DNA from 4 places in the Streptomyces sp. NPDC096176 genome. Region 2 is predicted to be linked to each of the others. Evidence: riboswitches for the same ligand, from Rfam matches in the RefSeq annotation. Region 2 holds a riboswitch; each other region holds the start of a gene.
The links. A riboswitch is a leader RNA that binds a small molecule or an ion and turns the genes downstream of it on or off. The one in region 2 is predicted to bind cobalamin.

Region 1: it holds a riboswitch for cobalamin, as region 2 does, so the genes downstream of both, ACIQ7Q_RS10560 (energy-coupling factor ABC transporter permease) here and ACIQ7Q_RS27575 (ABC transporter substrate-binding protein) in region 2, are expected to answer to the same signal.
Region 3: it holds a riboswitch for cobalamin, as region 2 does, so the genes downstream of both, ACIQ7Q_RS03520 (ribonucleoside-diphosphate reductase subunit alpha) here and ACIQ7Q_RS27575 (ABC transporter substrate-binding protein) in region 2, are expected to answer to the same signal.
Region 4: it holds a riboswitch for cobalamin, as region 2 does, so the genes downstream of both, ACIQ7Q_RS19830 (cobalamin biosynthesis protein) here and ACIQ7Q_RS27575 (ABC transporter substrate-binding protein) in region 2, are expected to answer to the same signal.

What each region holds. Positions count from the first base shown of each region.
Region 1 is NZ_JBIWFV010000003.1:420,883-425,063, forward strand. Features, by position in the region: gene ACIQ7Q_RS10545 (energy-coupling factor ABC transporter ATP-binding protein) at 1-344, opposite strand, end outside; gene cbiQ (cobalt ECF transporter T component CbiQ) at 341-1,090, opposite strand; gene ACIQ7Q_RS10555 (energy-coupling factor ABC transporter substrate-binding protein) at 1,097-1,459, opposite strand; gene ACIQ7Q_RS10560 (energy-coupling factor ABC transporter permease) at 1,456-2,145, opposite strand; cobalamin riboswitch at 2,175-2,370, opposite strand; gene dhaM (dihydroxyacetone kinase phosphoryl donor subunit DhaM) at 2,466-2,876, opposite strand; gene dhaL (dihydroxyacetone kinase subunit DhaL) at 2,873-3,490, opposite strand; gene dhaK (dihydroxyacetone kinase subunit DhaK) at 3,562-4,181, opposite strand, start outside.
Region 2 is NZ_JBIWFV010000011.1:200,974-205,154, reverse strand. Features, by position in the region: gene ACIQ7Q_RS27580 (ABC transporter ATP-binding protein) at 1-1,219, shown strand, start outside; cobalamin riboswitch at 1,708-1,913, shown strand; gene ACIQ7Q_RS27575 (ABC transporter substrate-binding protein) at 1,926-2,990, shown strand; gene ACIQ7Q_RS27570 (FecCD family ABC transporter permease) at 2,987-4,051, shown strand; gene ACIQ7Q_RS27565 (ABC transporter ATP-binding protein) at 4,048-4,181, shown strand, end outside.
Region 3 is NZ_JBIWFV010000001.1:725,991-730,171, forward strand. Features, by position in the region: gene ACIQ7Q_RS03515 (ribonucleotide-diphosphate reductase subunit beta) at 1-140, opposite strand, end outside; gene ACIQ7Q_RS03520 (ribonucleoside-diphosphate reductase subunit alpha) at 140-2,494, opposite strand; cobalamin riboswitch at 2,628-2,799, opposite strand; gene mctP (monocarboxylate uptake permease MctP) at 2,946-4,181, opposite strand, start outside.
Region 4 is NZ_JBIWFV010000006.1:481,657-485,837, reverse strand. Features, by position in the region: gene ACIQ7Q_RS19845 (class II aldolase/adducin family protein) at 1-40, opposite strand, end outside; gene ACIQ7Q_RS19840 (anion permease) at 282-1,517, shown strand; gene ACIQ7Q_RS19835 (hypothetical protein) at 1,530-1,751, shown strand; cobalamin riboswitch at 1,884-2,022, shown strand; gene ACIQ7Q_RS19830 (cobalamin biosynthesis protein) at 2,112-3,065, shown strand; gene ACIQ7Q_RS19825 (cobyric acid synthase) at 3,062-4,181, shown strand, end outside.

The sequences.
Region 1 (4,181 bases), on a different contig from region 2:
TTCATCGGACCGAACGACACGTCCTGCTCGACCGACGCCGCGAACAGCTGGTCGTCCGGATCCTGCACGACCAGCTGCACCGTCGTACGGAGCCTGGTCAGTCCCGCCCGGTCGTAGGTCACGGGCTCACCGTTCAGCCGCAGTTGGCCGGTGGCGGGACGCAGTCCGCCGCTCAGGAGCCGCAGCAGGGTCGTCTTGCCGCTGCCGTTGCGTCCCAGCAGCGCGGTCGACCGGCCCTCCGCGAGGCCGAGACCCACGCCGCTGAGCACGGCGGGACCGTCCTCGTAGGCGTAACCCGCGTCGAGGAGTTCCACGACGGCCGGGGCCGTGGGGGAGAGGTTCACAGCGCGTACCTTTCGAGCAGGAGGGTGAGGGCGACGATCCCGGCCAGCAGTGCGCCGACCCCGGCGAGGAACGGACGCGACACCGTCGCCCGCGGTACCAGCACCCGCAGCGTGCCGTCGTAGCCGCGGCCGGCGAGCCCGGCCTGCAGCCTGCTCGCGCGGTCGAACGCCCGCACGAACGCGGTGGCTCCCAGCCCCGCCAGCGAACGCCACGCCGCGGCCCTGCTCGTGTGGCCGAGACGGGCGGCCTGCGCCTGGCGGATGTTGGTGACGGCGTCCAGCAGCAGAAAGCTGATCCGGTACATCACCAGCGCCACATCGACCACCGCCGGCGGCACCCCCGCCCGTACCAGCCGCGGCAGCACGTCGGACACCGGTGTGGTGAAGGCGAACAGCAGCACGCCCAGCGAGGCGGCGGAGGTGCGCAGCAGCAGCCGTACCGCGTCCGCCGGTCCGCCGGGCGCCGGCGCGACCAGGCCGTCCGGGCCGCCCACCGCGAACAGCAGCGGCACGGCGCCGGTGACACAGAAGCCCAGCGGGATACGGAAGGCCCGCCACAACTGCCGCGGCGCCACACCGGCCGGACCGAGCAGTACGGCCAGGGTCGCCGCGGCGACGAGGACGGCCCCCGGCCAGGGCGGCAGGCAGACGGCCGTCACGGTCAGACCGAGCCCGAGGACGGCTTTTTCGCACGGGTGACGGCGGCGCCAGCGACTGCTGTGCGCTGCCGCGTCGATCGGCAGCATCTGCGGCTACGAAACCGTCGTGGTGCTGTCCGCGTCCCGGTCGGCGGCCTCGGGCACCTTCCCCAGGGCCCGTTCCTCACCCTGCCGACGGCCCTTGCGCAGGCCGAAGTAGTACGCCAGCACACCCGCGCCCAGCGCCGCCTGCAGCGAGAACAGCGCCGATTCGACCTCACCGGACGGCGGTTCGTACAGGGGCGAGAACCACGGTTCGTAGTCCGGCTCGAGCTCCGTGATCGCCGCCTCCGCCTCTCCGTCGGCGCCGGCGAACGGCTCCTCCTTGTGGTCACCGAGCCCGAGGACCAGCGGCAGTACGGCCAGTGCCGCCACGATCAGCAGCAGCAAGGTGTTGATCTTCGCGTTACGGCTCATCGGACCGCCTCCTCCTTCTTCGCACCCTTGACCAGGACACCGAGCCGCGACAGCTCGCCCTTGCTGGACTGGCTGAGCAGCCGCATCACCAGCACCGTGAGCAGCCCCTCGCTCACGGCCAGCGGCAGCTGCGTGACGGCGAAGATCCCGCCGAACTTGGCGAGCGCGCCCAGGAAACCGGTGCCCGGGTCGGGGAAAGCGAGTGCCAGCTGGACGCTGGTGACGCAGTAGGTGGACAGGTCGGCGACGAACGCGCCGAAGAAGACGCTCACCATCAGCGGCACGTCGAACCGGCGCAGCAGCCGGTAGATCCCGTACCCGGCCCACGGCCCGACGATCGCCATCGAGAAGACGTTGGCGCCGAGTGTGGTGAGCCCGCCGTGCGCCAGCAACAGCGCCTGGAACAGCAGGGTGATGGTGCCGAGCACCGCCATGATCGGAGGTCTGAACAGAATCGCACCCAGACCTGTACCGGTCGGATGCGAGCAACTGCCCGTGACGGACGGAATCTTCAGCGCCGACAGGACGAACGTGAAGGCCCCGGACGCGCCGAGCAGCAGGGTCGATTCGGGATTGGCCCTCACCTCTCGGGTCAGGGCCCGTACGCCGTGGACGACGAACGGGGCGGACGCCGCGCCCCAGGCGGCCGCGTGCAGCGGGGGGAGATAGCCCTCGGCTATGTGCATGATGTGGGAGACCCTCTCCAGCACCTCGTGGATGGACAACGCACCTTGGCCGGTCTCCTGGCTGACGGGTCATGCCGTCCGGGCTCCGCCTTCCCGGGCACCACGCGCAGGCGCGGTGTCCCAGTGGCTCCCCGTGAGGGGTGGAACCGGACTTCCCGATCACAGTGGCGAGGGCCGCACCGGTACCGCACCGGTTTCCCGAACACCAAGGCCCCGTGACAGTAGTGCGCCGACCAGGGACATCACAAGCCGCGCACGGGCGCACCGGCCCGCGGCCGGGTGAGCTGTTCACCACACCCCGGCCGCGTGCCGCCCACGGGTCACTGTTTGCGGTAGCCGTACGCCTCCGACGCCGCGGCCTCCACCGCGTCCAGATCGCCTCCCGCGCCGGCCGTCACGACGGCGGCGACGGCGCCCTCCAGGAACGGCGCGTCCACCAGCCGTGTCCCCTCAGGAAGTTCATCACCCTCGGCCAGCAGCGCCTTGACCGTCAGCACGGCGCTGCCCAGATCGACGAGGACCGCGACGCCCGCGCCACGGTCGACCTGCTCCGCGGCCGCGGTGATCAGCTCCGAGCTGGTGCCGAGGCCGCCGTCCGGGGTGCCGCCCGCCGGGGCCACAGGAGCTGTACCGCCGCCTCCCGCCAGTTGCCTGGCGAGTTCCGCGACGGCCGTGGCCACCTCCTTGCTGTGCGAGACCAGCACGATGCCCACCTGCTTGCCGTCGCTCATGAGCCCGCAGCCTCCACCGTCTCGGCGAGCGTGGCCACGATCAGGGCCGAGGAGGTCGCTCCTGGATCCTGGTGTCCGATGCTGCGTTCGCCGAGATAGCTCGCCCTGCCCTTGCGCGCCTGCATCGGAATCGTCGCCAGTGCTCCCTGTTCCGCCGCCTCCCGGGCCGCGGCGAACGACTCGGTGCTGTCGCCGAGCGCCGCCACCGCCGGCTCGAGGGCGTCCAGCATCGTCTTGTCGCCGGCCTTCGCACCGCCCAGCTGCGCCACCGCCGCGACGCCCACCCGCAGGGCCTCGGCGAACTGCCCCGGGGCCACCTGCTCCTCGTCGCCCAGCGCCTTGCCGGTGCGCCGCAGCAGTGTCCCGTACAGCGGCCCGGACGCGCCGCCGACCGTCGACACCAACTGCCGCCCGGCCAGCATGAGCACAGCCCCCGGCGTCGCCGGCGGCTCCTTCTCCAGAGCGGTGCCGATGGCCGCGAAACCGCGCCGGAGATTGCTGCCGTGGTCGGCGTCGCCGATCGCCGAGTCCAGCTCGGTCAGTCGGTCCGCCTCCCGGTCCACGGCGACCGCGGTGGCGGCCAGCCAGCGGCGGAAGAATTCGGCGTCGAGCACAAGCACTCCCTGGGGTGAGTCGAGTCTTCACAGCGTTGACATACGGCGCACGACGTATGGTTCGGGCCCTCTCACCGCCCCCAGCGCAGCCCCGGCGTCTGCACCGGCGCGTCCCACAGCCTGAGCAGCTCCTCGTCCACCTGGCAGAGCGTCACGGAGGCGCCCGCCATGTCGAGGGAGGTCACGTAGTTGCCGACGAGCGTGCGGGCGACGGGCACCTCCCGCTCCGCCAGTACCCGCTGGACCTCGGCGTTGAAGCCGTACAGCTCCAGCAGCGGCGTGGCACCCATTCCGTTGACGAGCGCGATGACGGGGCCCTGCGGACGCAGGTCCTCGAGCACGGCGTCAACGGCGAAGTCCGCGATCTCCCGCGAGGTCATCATCGGGCGGCGTTCCCGCCCCGGCTCGCCATGGATGCCGATGCCCAACTCCAGCTCACCGGGCGGAAGTTCGAACGTCGGGCTGCCCTTGGCGGGTGTGCTGCACGCACTCAGCGCCACGCCGAAACTCCGGGAGGACTCGTTCACCTGCCGGGCGATCGCCTCCACCCGCTCGAGCGGCATCCGTTCCTCCGCGGCGGCCCCGGCGATCTTCTCCACGAACAGGGTCGCCCCCGTACCGCGCCGCCCGGCGGTGTACAGGCTGTCGGTCACGGCGACGTCGTCGTTGACGAGAACCTTCGCGAGCCGGA
Region 2 (4,181 bases):
CATCGCCCGTGCCCAGGTGCGGCACCTGCCGCGGACCGAGCGCCGGACCGCAGCCACGGACCGTATCGAGCAGGCGCTCTCCCTGGCTCAACTCCCCGCCGGAGAATCCCTCCTTCGCCGCTATCCGCACCAGCTCTCCGGCGGGCAGCAGCAGCGCTTCGTCCTGGCGCAGGCACTGCTCCTCGGCGCCAGGGTGATCGTCGCGGACGAGCCGACCACAGGGCAGGACGTGGTGACGAAGCAAGCAATCGTCGCCCAGCTGGCAACGATCGCCCGGCAGGGCATCGCCGTGCTCCTGCTCAGCCACGACCTTGACGTCGTCCGGGCGCTTGCCGACGAGGTGCTCGTCATGCGTGACGGTCGCGTGGTGGAGTCGGGACCTGCGGAGCAGGTGTGGCTGGCCCCCCAGCATCCATGGACCGTCCAACTCCTCGCAGCGGAGGGGGAGGTGGGCGCCAGTCCCTCGGCACATGAAGGACACGTCGTGCTCCAGGTACGTGACCTCACCGCGCACCACTCCCGCACGGCAGTGCTGCGCACCCCTGAGCTCACCGTCCGCACGGGCGAGTGCCTGGCCGTCATCGGCCGCTCCGGCAGCGGCAAGACCACACTCGCCCGTTGCCTGGCCGGACTGCACCGCGACTACAAGGGCGATGTCCTGCTCGACGGCACCCCGCTCCCGCGCAGCCTGCGTGCCCGGACCCGCGAGCAACTGTCCGCGGTCCAGTACGTCTTCCAGGACGCAAGGGCGGCCTTCGACGAACACCGCCCGGTACTGGACCAAGTGGCGCGCACAGCGGTACGGCTGCGCGGCACGGACCCGCAGGAGGCTCGGGCCGAGGCCCTGAAGACCCTGCACACCCTCGGCCTCAGCGGGGAGCTGGTCCAGCGCAGACCCGGCCGGCTGTCCGGCGGCGAACTCCAACGGTCGGCACTCGCCCGGGCCCTGCTCGCCCACCCCCGGGTGTTGATCTGCGACGAAATCACCTCCGGGCTCGACATGGTCACCCGACGCGACCTCCTCGACACACTCGCCGGACTGCTGTGCGAGCGTGGCGAACTGGCCCTGATCCTCATCACCCATGACCTCGACACCGCAGCAGCTGCCTCCCGGATCGCCGTACTCGACACCGGCGAGCTCATCGAGCAGGGACCGGCACAGCAGGTACTCACCTCACCGCGGCACGAATTCACGACCACGGCGGCCTACACGGCGTAGCGCTCCAAGCGCCGGGCCCGCCCCATCCTCCGTGGCTGGAGCCCCTGCTCTCACTGAGCGCCGGTGGCCGAAGTCACCGGACTCGGTCGGGTAGGCCAATGCCCGCACACGTACCCCGCCCCCCCCGCTCGGCGAGCACGCGCTGGGCTTCCAGCCGGGGGCGAGGTTCGCCCGGTGGTCGGCCAAGGGACCAGGACTCCTCACCGTCGATGAGGTAAGAGGTGCGCGCCGACCCCATGACTCTTCGTCAACCTCCGGGCTTTCACCGGCCGTCCCCAACGCCCGCCGGCACGGGCAGGCGGGCGCGGAAAAGGGATGATGCTGTCGGGCATCGGGCCGCTCAGTGCGAGGCGTGCTGCCTGAGGCGGACGCCGGCGGTGTTGGTCGAGGGCAGCGCGGACAGCACCCGCGCGAGGGTGTGGTGTCCGCTCGAGTCATCGAGGATTGCCACGGTGAGGCCCATCAGGGCCGCCGAAGTAAGGCTGTGGTAACTTCCGAACGCCAGTCGAACTCGTGAACGCGGCCATATGTGTGCACGAGTCAGGGAATCCGGTGGGAGTCCGGAACTGACGCGCAGCGGTGAGGGTGACGGGCGGGGCAGCAGCCACTGGACGACGGTCACGGCCGGGTCCGGGAAGGCGTCCCGCCGGGGTGAACCCGAGTCCGAAGACCTGCTGGCAACCGATCGTCCACACGGGCCCCGCGTATGGGTCCTGACGTTGAGGAAGCCGCCACCGTGCATCTGCCACGTCCCACCCGCTGTTCCGTCCTGCTCCTTGCCGGGGCGCTGCTGCTCACCGCATGCGGCTCCGGCTCCGGCCCGTCCGGGAAGTCCGCCGGTAGCGGCGCGCAGGCCGTCACGTTCGACAACTGCGGACAGAAGGTGACGGTCGAGGCTCCACCGAAGCGGGCGGTGTCCCTGAACCAGGACACCACCGAGATCATGCTTTCCCTCGGCCTCGCCGACCGCATGGTGGGGACCGCGACCTGGACCGACCCCGTCATGAAGGGACTGGAGCGGGCCAACGCGAAGGTGCCCCGGCTCGCCGACAACCAGCCGTCGTTCGAGAGGGTCCTGGCCGCCGAACCGGACTTCGTGGCCTCCTCCTTCGCGTCCACCTTGAGCAAGGGCGGAGTGGCCACCCGCGAGAAGTTCGATGAGCTCGGCGTGCCGACGTATCTGTCGCCCGCCGACTGCGAGGGCAAGGACAACAGCGGCGACGGTGACGGCTCACGGACGAAGCCCCTGGCCATGGAGACGGTCTACCGCGAGGTGCGGGAACTGGCCCGGGTCTTCGGGGTGGAGGAGCGTGGCGAGAAGCTGGTCGCCGGGCTGAAGAGCCGGGTCACGAAGGCCACGTCCGGGATCCGCGCCGAGAACGCCACCGTTCTGTACTGGTTCGCGAACCAGGAGTCCCCCTACATGGCGGGCTGCTGCGGCGCGCCCGGCATCATCACGAACGCGCTCGGCGCGAAGAACGTCTTCGACGACAGCACGCAGGAATGGCCCCAAATCAACTGGGAGACCGTCGCCGACCGCGATCCCGACGTGCTCGTCATCGGGGACCTCACCCGCAAGTCGCAGACCGCCGAGTCGGCCGCCAAGAAAATCGCGTTCCTGGAGTCGAACCCGGCGACGAAGAACATGGAGGCGGTGAGAAAGAAGCGGTACGTGCTGCTCAGCGGGCAGGCCATGAATCCGACGATCCGTACCGTCGAGGGCGTGGAGAAGGTAGCCGCGGCGCTGCGCGCGTACGGACTCGCCGGATGACCACCGCCCTGCGGTCTTCCCCGGTCCGCCCGACGCGGGGTGCCGCCCGGGTGCTGCGCGTCGTGGCCGGCCTGGGCGGCGGGCTGGCGGTGCTCGCCGCGTCCGTCGCCGTGGCCATCACCATCGGCCCGGCCGACATCGGTGTGGGCGACGCCTGGTCCGTGGTCGCCTCCCATCTGGGCTGGGGCACGACAGATCTCACTGCGATCCGCGAGGGCATCGTCTGGAACCTGCGGCTGCCGCGTACCCTGCTCGCCGCGGTGTGCGGAGCCGGACTCGCGGTGTGCGGCACGGTGATGCAGTCACTGCTGCGCAACCCCCTCGCCGACCCCTTCGTCCTGGGCGTCTCCTCCGGTGCGTCGACCGGCGCCGTCGTCGTCATCGTCCTCGGGGCGGGCGGCGGTGTCCTGTCCGTGTCCGGCGGCGCGTTCGTGGGTGCGGTCGGCTCGTTCGCACTGGTGCTGCTGCTCAGCCACACGCTCGGCGGGACGACGGACCGGGTCGTGCTGTCCGGCGTGGCAGCGATGCAACTGTTCTCCGCCCTGACCTCGTTCGTGGTGACGACGGCGGCCGACGCGGAGACCACCCGGGGCGTGCTGTTCTGGCTGCTCGGGTCGCTCAGCGGGGCCGGCTGGAGCGAGGTGGGGCTCTGCATGGCCGTCCTGGCGCTCGCACTGCTGATGTGCCTGGGGTACGCGCGCACCCTGGACGCCTTCGCCTTCGGTCAGGACGCGGCGGCCACCCTCGGGGTCTCGGTCGCCCGGACCCGGCTGATGCTGCTGTGCGTGACCGCGCTGCTGACCGCCGCGCTGGTCAGCTCGGCGGGTGCGATCGGCTTCGTCGGCCTGGTCCTGCCGCACGCCGCCCGTGCCCTCGTCGGCCCGGGGCACGCCCGGCTGCTGCCGGTCACCGCGCTCGCCGGGGCGGTGTTCCTGGTCTGGGCCGACACCCTGGCCCGTACCGTCCTCGATCCCCAGGAGGTGCCGGTGGGCGTGGTGACCTCGCTGGTCGGCGTTCCGGCGTTCGTCCTGGTTCTGTATCGCACGAGGAGTGTGCGATGACGACCCGCACGCAGCGGCGGGACGATGGTGCCCGGCCGCCCGGCCTTGGACAGACGACAGCCGGGCAGGCACTCGACGGAGCGTGGTCCGCCGGGCCGCCCACCCTCGTCGCCGACCGTGTGAGCCGCAC
Region 3 (4,181 bases), on a different contig from region 2:
GAGTGGAGGTCGACCTCCTCCACGGTCCAGGTGTTCTTGATGGCGTCGCGGTAGCGCTCGTAGAAGTCCGGGTAGCGCATCGGACGCAGGGTCAGTTCGAAGCCCGGGTCGAGCAGGTTCTTGGTGGTGTTCTCCGGCATTACTGGCAGGCCTCGCAGGACTCGGGGTTTTCCAGGGAGCAGGCGACGGCATCGGGGTCGGTGGCCTGCTGGACGGGGATGGTCGCCTGTGCGGCGCGCGCGATGCGGGTCGCCGGGCGGGAGCGCAGGTAGTACGTCGTCTTCAGACCCTGCTTCCAGGCGTGCGCGTACATCGAGCTGAGCTTGCCGATCGTCGGCGTCTCCAGAAACAGGTTCAGCGACTGGCTCTGGTCCAGGAACGGCGTACGGGCCGCCGCCATGTCGATCAGGCCGCGCTGCGGGATCTCCCAGGCCGTGCGGTACAGCGCCCGTACCTCGGCCGGGACCCAGCCGAAGCCCTGTACGGAGCCGTTCGACTCGCGCAGCGCCTCCCGCGTCTGGGCGTCCCAGACGCCGAGCCGCTTCAGCTCCTCCACCAGGTAGGAGTTGACCTGGAGGAACTCACCGCTGAGCGTCTCGCGCTTGAACAGGTTGGAGACCTGCGGCTCGATGCACTCGTACACGCCCGCGATCGAGGCGATGGTTGCCGTCGGGGCGATGGCCAGCAGCAGCGAGTTGCGCATGCCGACCGAGGCGACACGGGCGCGCAGGGCGTCCCAGCGCTCGGGCCAGTTGAGCGCGGTGTCGTAGTGGTCCGGGTGCAGCACGCCGCGGGCCGCGCGGGTCTCGGACCAGGCCGGCAGGGGGCCGTTGCGCTCGGCGAGGTCGCAGGACGCCTCGTACGCGGCCAGCATGATCCGCTCGGCGATCCGCGTCGACAAGGCCTTCGCCTCGGGCGAGTCGAAGGGCAGCCGCAGCTTGAAGAAGACGTCCTGGAGGCCCATCGCGCCGAGGCCCACCGGGCGCCACCTGGCATTGGAACGGCCGGCTTGCTCGGTGGGGTAGAAGTTGATGTCGACGACCCGGTCGAGGAAGGTGACGGCGGTTCGGACAGTGGCGTCCAGCCGCTCCCAGTCGATGCCGTCGCCGCTGTCGTCGCTGACGAAGGCCCCGAGGTTGACCGAGCCGAGATTGCACACAGCCGTCTCGCCGTCGTCCGTCACCTCGAGGATCTCGGTGCACAGGTTCGAGGAGTGCACGACCCGGCCGGGTTCGGCGGTCTGGTTCGCGGTGCGGTTGGACGCGTCCTTGAAGGTCATCCAGCCGTTGCCGGTCTGGGCGAGGGTGCGCATCATCCGGCCGTACAGGTCCCTGGCCGGGATCGACTTGCGGGCCAGGCCCGCCGCCTCCGCCTTGCGGTAGGCGGCGTCGAACTCGTCGCCCCACAGGTCGACCAGCTCGGGAACGTCGACCGGTGAGAAGAGCGACCACTGCGTGTCCGCCTCGACGCGCCGCATGAACTCGTCGGGGATCCAGTGCGCGAGGTTCAGGTTGTGCGTACGCCGGGCGTCCTCACCGGTGTTGTCGCGCAGCTCCAGGAACTCCTCGATGTCCGCGTGCCACGTCTCCAGGTAGATCGCGGCGGCGCCCTTGCGCCGGCCTCCCTGGTTCACCGCGGCGACCGACGCGTCGAGCGTCTTCAGGAACGGGACGATGCCGTTGGAGTGCCCGTTGGTGCCGCGGATCAGCGAACCGCGGGCGCGGATACGGGAGTACGAGAGCCCGATGCCACCGGCGTGCTTGGAGAGCCGGGCGACCTGGTGGTAGCGGTCGTAGATCGAGTCGAGTTCGTCGAGCGGCGAGTCCAGCAGGTAGCAGGACGACATCTGCGGGTGCCGGGTGCCCGAGTTGAAAAGCGTGGGGGAGGAGGGCAGATAGTCGAGCCGGCTCATCAGGGCGTACAGCGACGCGACTTCGTCGAGAGCGCGTACCGATTCGTCCTCCGCCAGACCGGCGGCGACACGCAGCATGAAGTGCTGGGGCGTCTCGACGACCTGGCGGGTGATGGGGTGACGCAGCAGATAGCGGCTGTAGAGCGTGCGCAGACCGAAGTAGCCGAACCGGTCGTCGGCGTCGGTGTCGATCAGCGCGTCCAGCCGGGCGGCGTGCAGCGCCACGAACGCGGCCGTACGGTCGGCGATCAGGCCCTCGCGGTGGCCGACGGCGACCGAGGACGAGAAGGACTCCACGCCCTGCCCTGCCGCCTCGTCGGCGATCGTGCGGGTCAGCAGGCGTGCCGCGAGCCGAGAGTAGGCCGGGTCCTCCGAAATGAGGCCCGCGGCCGCGTCGGTGGCGAGGGATCGCAGCTCGGCCTCGTCCGACCCGGCGTTCCGGCCGCGCAGCGCCGCGGCGGCGACCCTGCCCGGGTCGGTGTCGGGCAGGTCGGCCGTGAGGTCCGTCAGTGTCCGCAGCAGTGCGGTCCCGGGACCGTCCTTCTCCGTCGCTGAGACCGGATCGGCTGGCGCGATGGTCACCTGGTGCTCTCCTCGCTCGGCTCTGGGCCTTGCGGGGAGGTGGGGCCACGCGGGCAGGCCCGGGAGGCGGGCACGGCGCACGGCGTCCACCGGCCCAACCGCGAGGCCCGGACGTCTCGGCACCCGGATCGGTCGAACCGGATGCACCGTCGGCAGGTCCTCGGACTTGTCGGATACGGCAAAGCGCACCGGATCACACCGTTGCGGGACAGTTCCGGATTCGCACCGGATTCCCCTGCGGCGACAGCGAGATGAGCATACATGTGGGGGCGGTTGAGTCGGACACCCCCATATGTTGTGTCTCAGACAATGAAGCCGATCGCCCGGCGCCGGGCCTTGGTCCCGCTGTCGTGGTCGCTGAGGTGAGGGTCCATGACCGGCCCTCCCAAGCCAAAGGGCCGCATGCGCCTCCCCTCCGGGAGGCGCATGCGGCCCTTTGCCGCGCGACCGGTCAGTGACCGCCGGGTGCGCCCGCCGTGGCCGGCGGCAGCTCCACCTTGACGCCCGGGTCGCCGGCGTCCGCCGTGTAGTCGGACGGGCTGGTCTCGTCGATGCCGTCAGGGGCCTTGGCCGCCCGCAGGACGAAGGTGAGGGCCACGGTGACGACGACGTTCAGCACGAACGCGGTGAGGCCGATGTAGCCGATCTCCCCGATGCCCGGGATCTCCGCGGACGAGCCGCCGAAGTGCTTCTGCGTCGGGCTCGCCACGCCGTAGGCGGCAGCTGTGCCGTAGATCATGCCGACCGCCCAGCCGCCGATGAGTGCCCAGCGGTGGAACCAGCGGGTGAACAGGCCGCCCACCAGCGCCGGGAACGTCTGTAGGATCCAGATGCCGCCCAGCAGCTGGAAGTTGATCGCCACGGTCTTGTCCATGGTGAGGACAAAGGCAAGGGCGCCCACCTTCACCAGCAGCGACACGAGTTTGGAGACCTTGGTCTCCTGGGCCGGGGTCGCGTCGGGCTTGAGGAAGTCCTTGTAGATGTTCCGGGTGAAGAGGTTCGCCGCGGCGATGGACATGATCGCCGCCGGCACCAGCGCGCCGATGCCGATCGCGGCGAAGGCGACACCCGCGAACCAGTCCGGGAACATGTTCTCGAACAGCTGTGGGATGGCCAGCTGACCGTTGGTCACCTTCACACCGGCCGCGATGGCCATGAAGCCGAGCAGCGCGAGCAGACCCAGCATCAGCGAGTACAGCGGCAGGATCGTGGTGTTGCGGCGGATCACCTCACGGCTGCGCGAGGAGAGCGTCGCCGTGATCGAGTGCGGGTACATGAAGAGCGCCAGTGCCGAGCCGAGCGCCAGGGTGGCGTAGCCCCACTGACCCATCTCGCCGGGCACCAGTGCACCGGTCGGCTTGCCCGTCGCCTCGTTGACCTGTGCGAACTTCTCACCGGCACTGGCGAATATCTCGTCGAAGCCGCCGAGCTTGATCGGGATGTAGATGATCGCCACGGCGATGACGATGTAGATCAGCGTGTCCTTGACGAAGGCGATGAGCGCCGGGGCACGCAGTCCGGACGAGTACGTGTAGGCCGCGAGCACGCCGAAGGCGATCAGCAGCGGCAGGTCCTTGATGAACCAGTGGGTGCTCTCGCCGCCGCCGACGCCCATGACGTCGAGCACGGCCTGGATGCCGACCAACTGGAGCGCGATGTACGGCATGGTGGCGAGGATGCCGGTGAC
Region 4 (4,181 bases), on a different contig from region 2:
ATGCCCGTTCGATCGCGTCGTGCCGCGCCTCATCAGTCATACCGTGATCCTGTCACCGAAGGTCCGACGGCCCGACGACGGTCCGACGAGAGCCCGACGACGCCACTGGGGACACGGAGGGTGTTCGAGTGGCTGCGAGGAGCGGCGCCCGGGGCGGAAACCAGACAAGCGGCCCCCGGACACCACTTGGAGACACCGGGTAGCCTGACTCAGTTCACCTTCCGTTCATCCAGGTTGCCTACGGTCCCCGAGTCAATGACGTCAAACGATTGCCTGGGTAAATGGAACACATCACCCTGCTGCTCGCGATTGTGATCGTGACAGCGCTCGTGTTCGATTTCACGAACGGTTTCCACGACACCGCCAACGCGATGGCGACGACCATCTCGACCGGTGCACTGAAGCCCAAGACAGCGGTGGCCATGTCTGCCGTTCTGAATCTCGTCGGTGCTTTCCTGTCGGTGGAGGTCGCCAAGACGATCTCCAGCGGTCTGGTCGACGAATCAGGCATCTCACCTGAAGTCATCTTCGCGGCGCTCGTCGGCGCCATCCTCTGGAATCTGGCCACCTGGCTGGTGGGTCTGCCGTCCAGTTCCTCGCACGCCCTCATGGGCGGTCTGATCGGCGCCACGGTCGCCTCGGTCGGCTTCGGCGGGGTCAACGGCGGCGTCGTCGTCACCAAGGTCCTGATCCCGGCCGTCGCCGCACCGCTCGTCGCGGGCCTCGCCGCCATGCTGGCCACCCGGCTCACATACCGGCTCGGCCGGAAGACCGACGAGAAGGCCACGGCGAAGGGCTACCGCGCCGGACAGATCGCCTCCGCCGGTCTTGTCTCCTTGGCGCACGGCACCAACGACGCCCAGAAGACGATGGGCATCATCACGCTGGCTCTCGTGGCCGGCAATGTGATCGCCCCCGGTTCCAACCCTCCGCTGTGGGTCATCGTCTCCGCCGGTGTCGCGATCGCGCTCGGCACCTACCTCGGCGGCTGGCGCATCATCCGCACCATGGGCAAGGGCCTCACCGACCTCCAGCCGCAGCAGGGCTTCGCCGCCCAGACCAGCGCGGCCAGCGTCATCCTCGCCTCGTCGAACCTCGGCTTCTCCCTGTCGACGACCCACTCCTGCTCCGGCGCGGTCATGGGCGCCGGCCTCGGCCGCAAGGGCGGTGTGGTCCGCTGGTCCACCGCCACCCGGATGTTCGTGGCGTGGGGTCTGACCCTGCCGGCCGCGGGCCTCGTCGCGGCGGGTTCCGAGTACGTCACCAAGCAGGGCGACTGGGGTGTCGCGGCCGTCGCCGTCTTCCTCGTCGCCGCGTGCACCGCGATCTGGTTCATCTCGCGCCGCCAGGTCGTCGACCACACCAACGTCAACGACGTGGACGCCGACGGCACCGATGAGCGTGCGGGCGTCGTCACGACCGCCATCGCGGCCGTCACCCCGCCGCCCGCCGGCGACATCAAGGCCACCATCCCGGCCCCGGCCGAGCCCGAGCCGGCACGTCCGGCCACGGTGTAAGGAAGCAGCAGCATGAAGATCGACTGGGCAGCTCTCGGCTCCGTTTTCGGCGTGAGCCTCGTCGCCACCGTCGCCCTGGTGGGCCTGTTCACCCTGGGCATCGTGGGCCTGACCAAGCAGGAGGCGGCCTCGCAGGCCGGAGGCTCCGGCGCACTGGCACGCACGGGCGCGTACGCCTGCTTCGCGCTCTGCGCGGCGGCCGTTTCCTACGGGATCTATCTGATCGTCGCCTGACGACCGACGGACCCTCACAAGGCCGGGTCGAGGACACCTGCGGGTGCCTTCGGCCCGGCCTTCGTGTGTGCACCGGTGTGGGGCTCGGCACACTGTCCCGCCGCAGGTCAATGGCGAGTTGACGGGCGTTCGCGCGCATGGTGGACTGCCGGGGCCATCAACGGCGGCAGAAGAGGAAGTCCGGTGCGAATCCGGCGCGGTCCCGCCACTGTCACCCGGGAAGCACGATCCCCGGGGAGCCAGGAACTCTCACCGCCGGTCACGTCGAACCAGGGCGCGGACCCTGAGTGAGGACTCGTCTCATGCCCGGCTGCGGTACAGCCCTGTCCGTCGGACACCCTTTCCGGGATCGCTGATCCCGTGCGTGCCGACCGAGTATTCGTGTACGGCGCCGCCGCCGGCCTCGTCGGTGACCTGCTCCTCGGCGATCCCCGCCGTGGGCATCCGGTCGCCGCGTTCGGACGGATGGCCGCCGCCGTCGAGCGTGTCCTGTGGCGTGACCACCGCGGCCGGGGCGCGCTGCACACCGCGGTGTGCGCGGGCGGTGCCGCCGCCGCGGCAGCGCTGGCAAGCCGTGCCGCACGCCGCTCCCCCGCCGCGTCGATCGCGCTGACCGCCGCCGCCACGTGGGCCGTCGTCGGGGGTACGACGCTGGGGCGTGAGGCCTCCGCCATCGGCGACGCGCTGGCCACCGGGGACGTCGAGGCGGCACGTGAACGGCTGCCGCATCTGTGCGGGCGCGATCCGCAGGCCCTGGACGAGCAGCAGATCGCCCGCGCCGTCGTCGAGTCCGTCGCGGAGAACACCTCCGACGCGGTCGTGGGCGCCCTCGTGTGGGGCGCGCTGGCCGGCGTGCCCGGCCTCGTCGGCTTCCGTGCGGTCAACACCCTGGACGCGATGGTGGGCCACAAGTCGCCCCGCTACCGGCGCTACGGCTGGGCGTCGGCGCGTCTGGACGACGTGGCGGGGTGGCCCGGCGCGCGGCTGACCGCGATCCTGGCGGCCGCGAGCGGGCCGGATCCGCGGGGCGCCGTACGGGCCTGGCGGGCCGACGCGGGCAAGCACCCCAGCCCCAACGCCGGCCCGGTCGAGGCGTCGTTCGCCGGCGCGCTGGGGGTGCGGCTGGGCGGGACTCTCTCGTACGGCGGCCGGGTCGAGCACCGTCCGGTGCTCAACGGTGACGGCCGGGCGGTGGAGTTCGACGACATCGGGCGGGCGGTGCGGCTGTCGCGGCGTGTCGGCCTGCTGACCCTGGTGGTCTGTGCCACGGGGCGGATGCTGCGCGCAGGGCGCGGCGGGAGGAGGCCGGCATGACCGGTGGGGGGTTGCTGGTCGCCGGGACGACCTCGGACGCCGGCAAGAGCGTCGTCACGGCGGGGATCTGCCGTTGGCTGGTGCGGCAAGGGGTAAAGGTCGCGCCCTTCAAGGGGCAGAACATGTCCCTCAATTCGTTCGTGACGCGTGAGGGCGCGGAGATCGGGCGCGCCCAGGCCATGCAGGCGCAGGCCGCGCGTGTGGAGCCGACCGCCCTGATGAACCCGGTGCTGCTGAAGCCCGGCAGCGACCGTTCCAGCCAGGTGGTGCTGATGGGCAAGCCGGTGGGTGAGCTGAGCGCCCGCGGCTTCTTCGGGACCGCCGGCGGATCGTCCGCCGGGAAGGGTCTGCACGGCGGAAGGAAACGGGAGTTGTTCGAGCCGGTCATGGCGTGTCTGGAGGAACTGCGGGGCACGTATGACGCCGTGATCTGCGAGGGGGCGGGCAGTCCGGCCGAGATCAATCTGCGGCGCACGGACATCGTGAACATGGGCATCGCGCGCGCCGCACGGCTGCCGGTGCTGGTGGTCGGGGACATCGACCGGGGCGGGGTGTTCGCCCAGTTCTTCGGTACGACGGCGCTGCTGAGCCCCGAGGACCAGTCGCTCGTCGCGGGTTACCTCGTGAACAAGTTCCGCGGTGACGTGACCCTGCTCGAGCCGGGGCTGGACATGCTGCTCGGGCTCACCGGGCGGCGGACGTACGGCGTCCTGCCGTACGCGCACGGGCTCGGCATCGACGAGGAGGACGGTCTGCGGGTGTCGCTGCGCGGCGCCGTACGGGAGTCGGTGGTCGCGGCGCCCGTCGGTGAGGACGTGCTGCGGGTCGCGGTCTGCGCGGTGCCGCTGATGTCGAACTTCACCGACGTGGACGCGCTGGCCGCCGAACCGGGCGTCGTGGTGCGGTTCGTGGACCGCGCCGAGGAACTCGTGGACGCCGACCTGGTGGTCGTCCCGGGCACGCGCGGGACCGTGAAGGCGCTGGCGTGGCTGCGGGAACGCGGGCTGGCGGACGCACTGGCGAGGCGGGCCGCGCAGGGGCGGCCGGTGCTCGGCATCTGCGGCGGCTTCCAGGCGCTGGGCGAACACATCGAGGACGACGTCGAGTCGCGTGCCG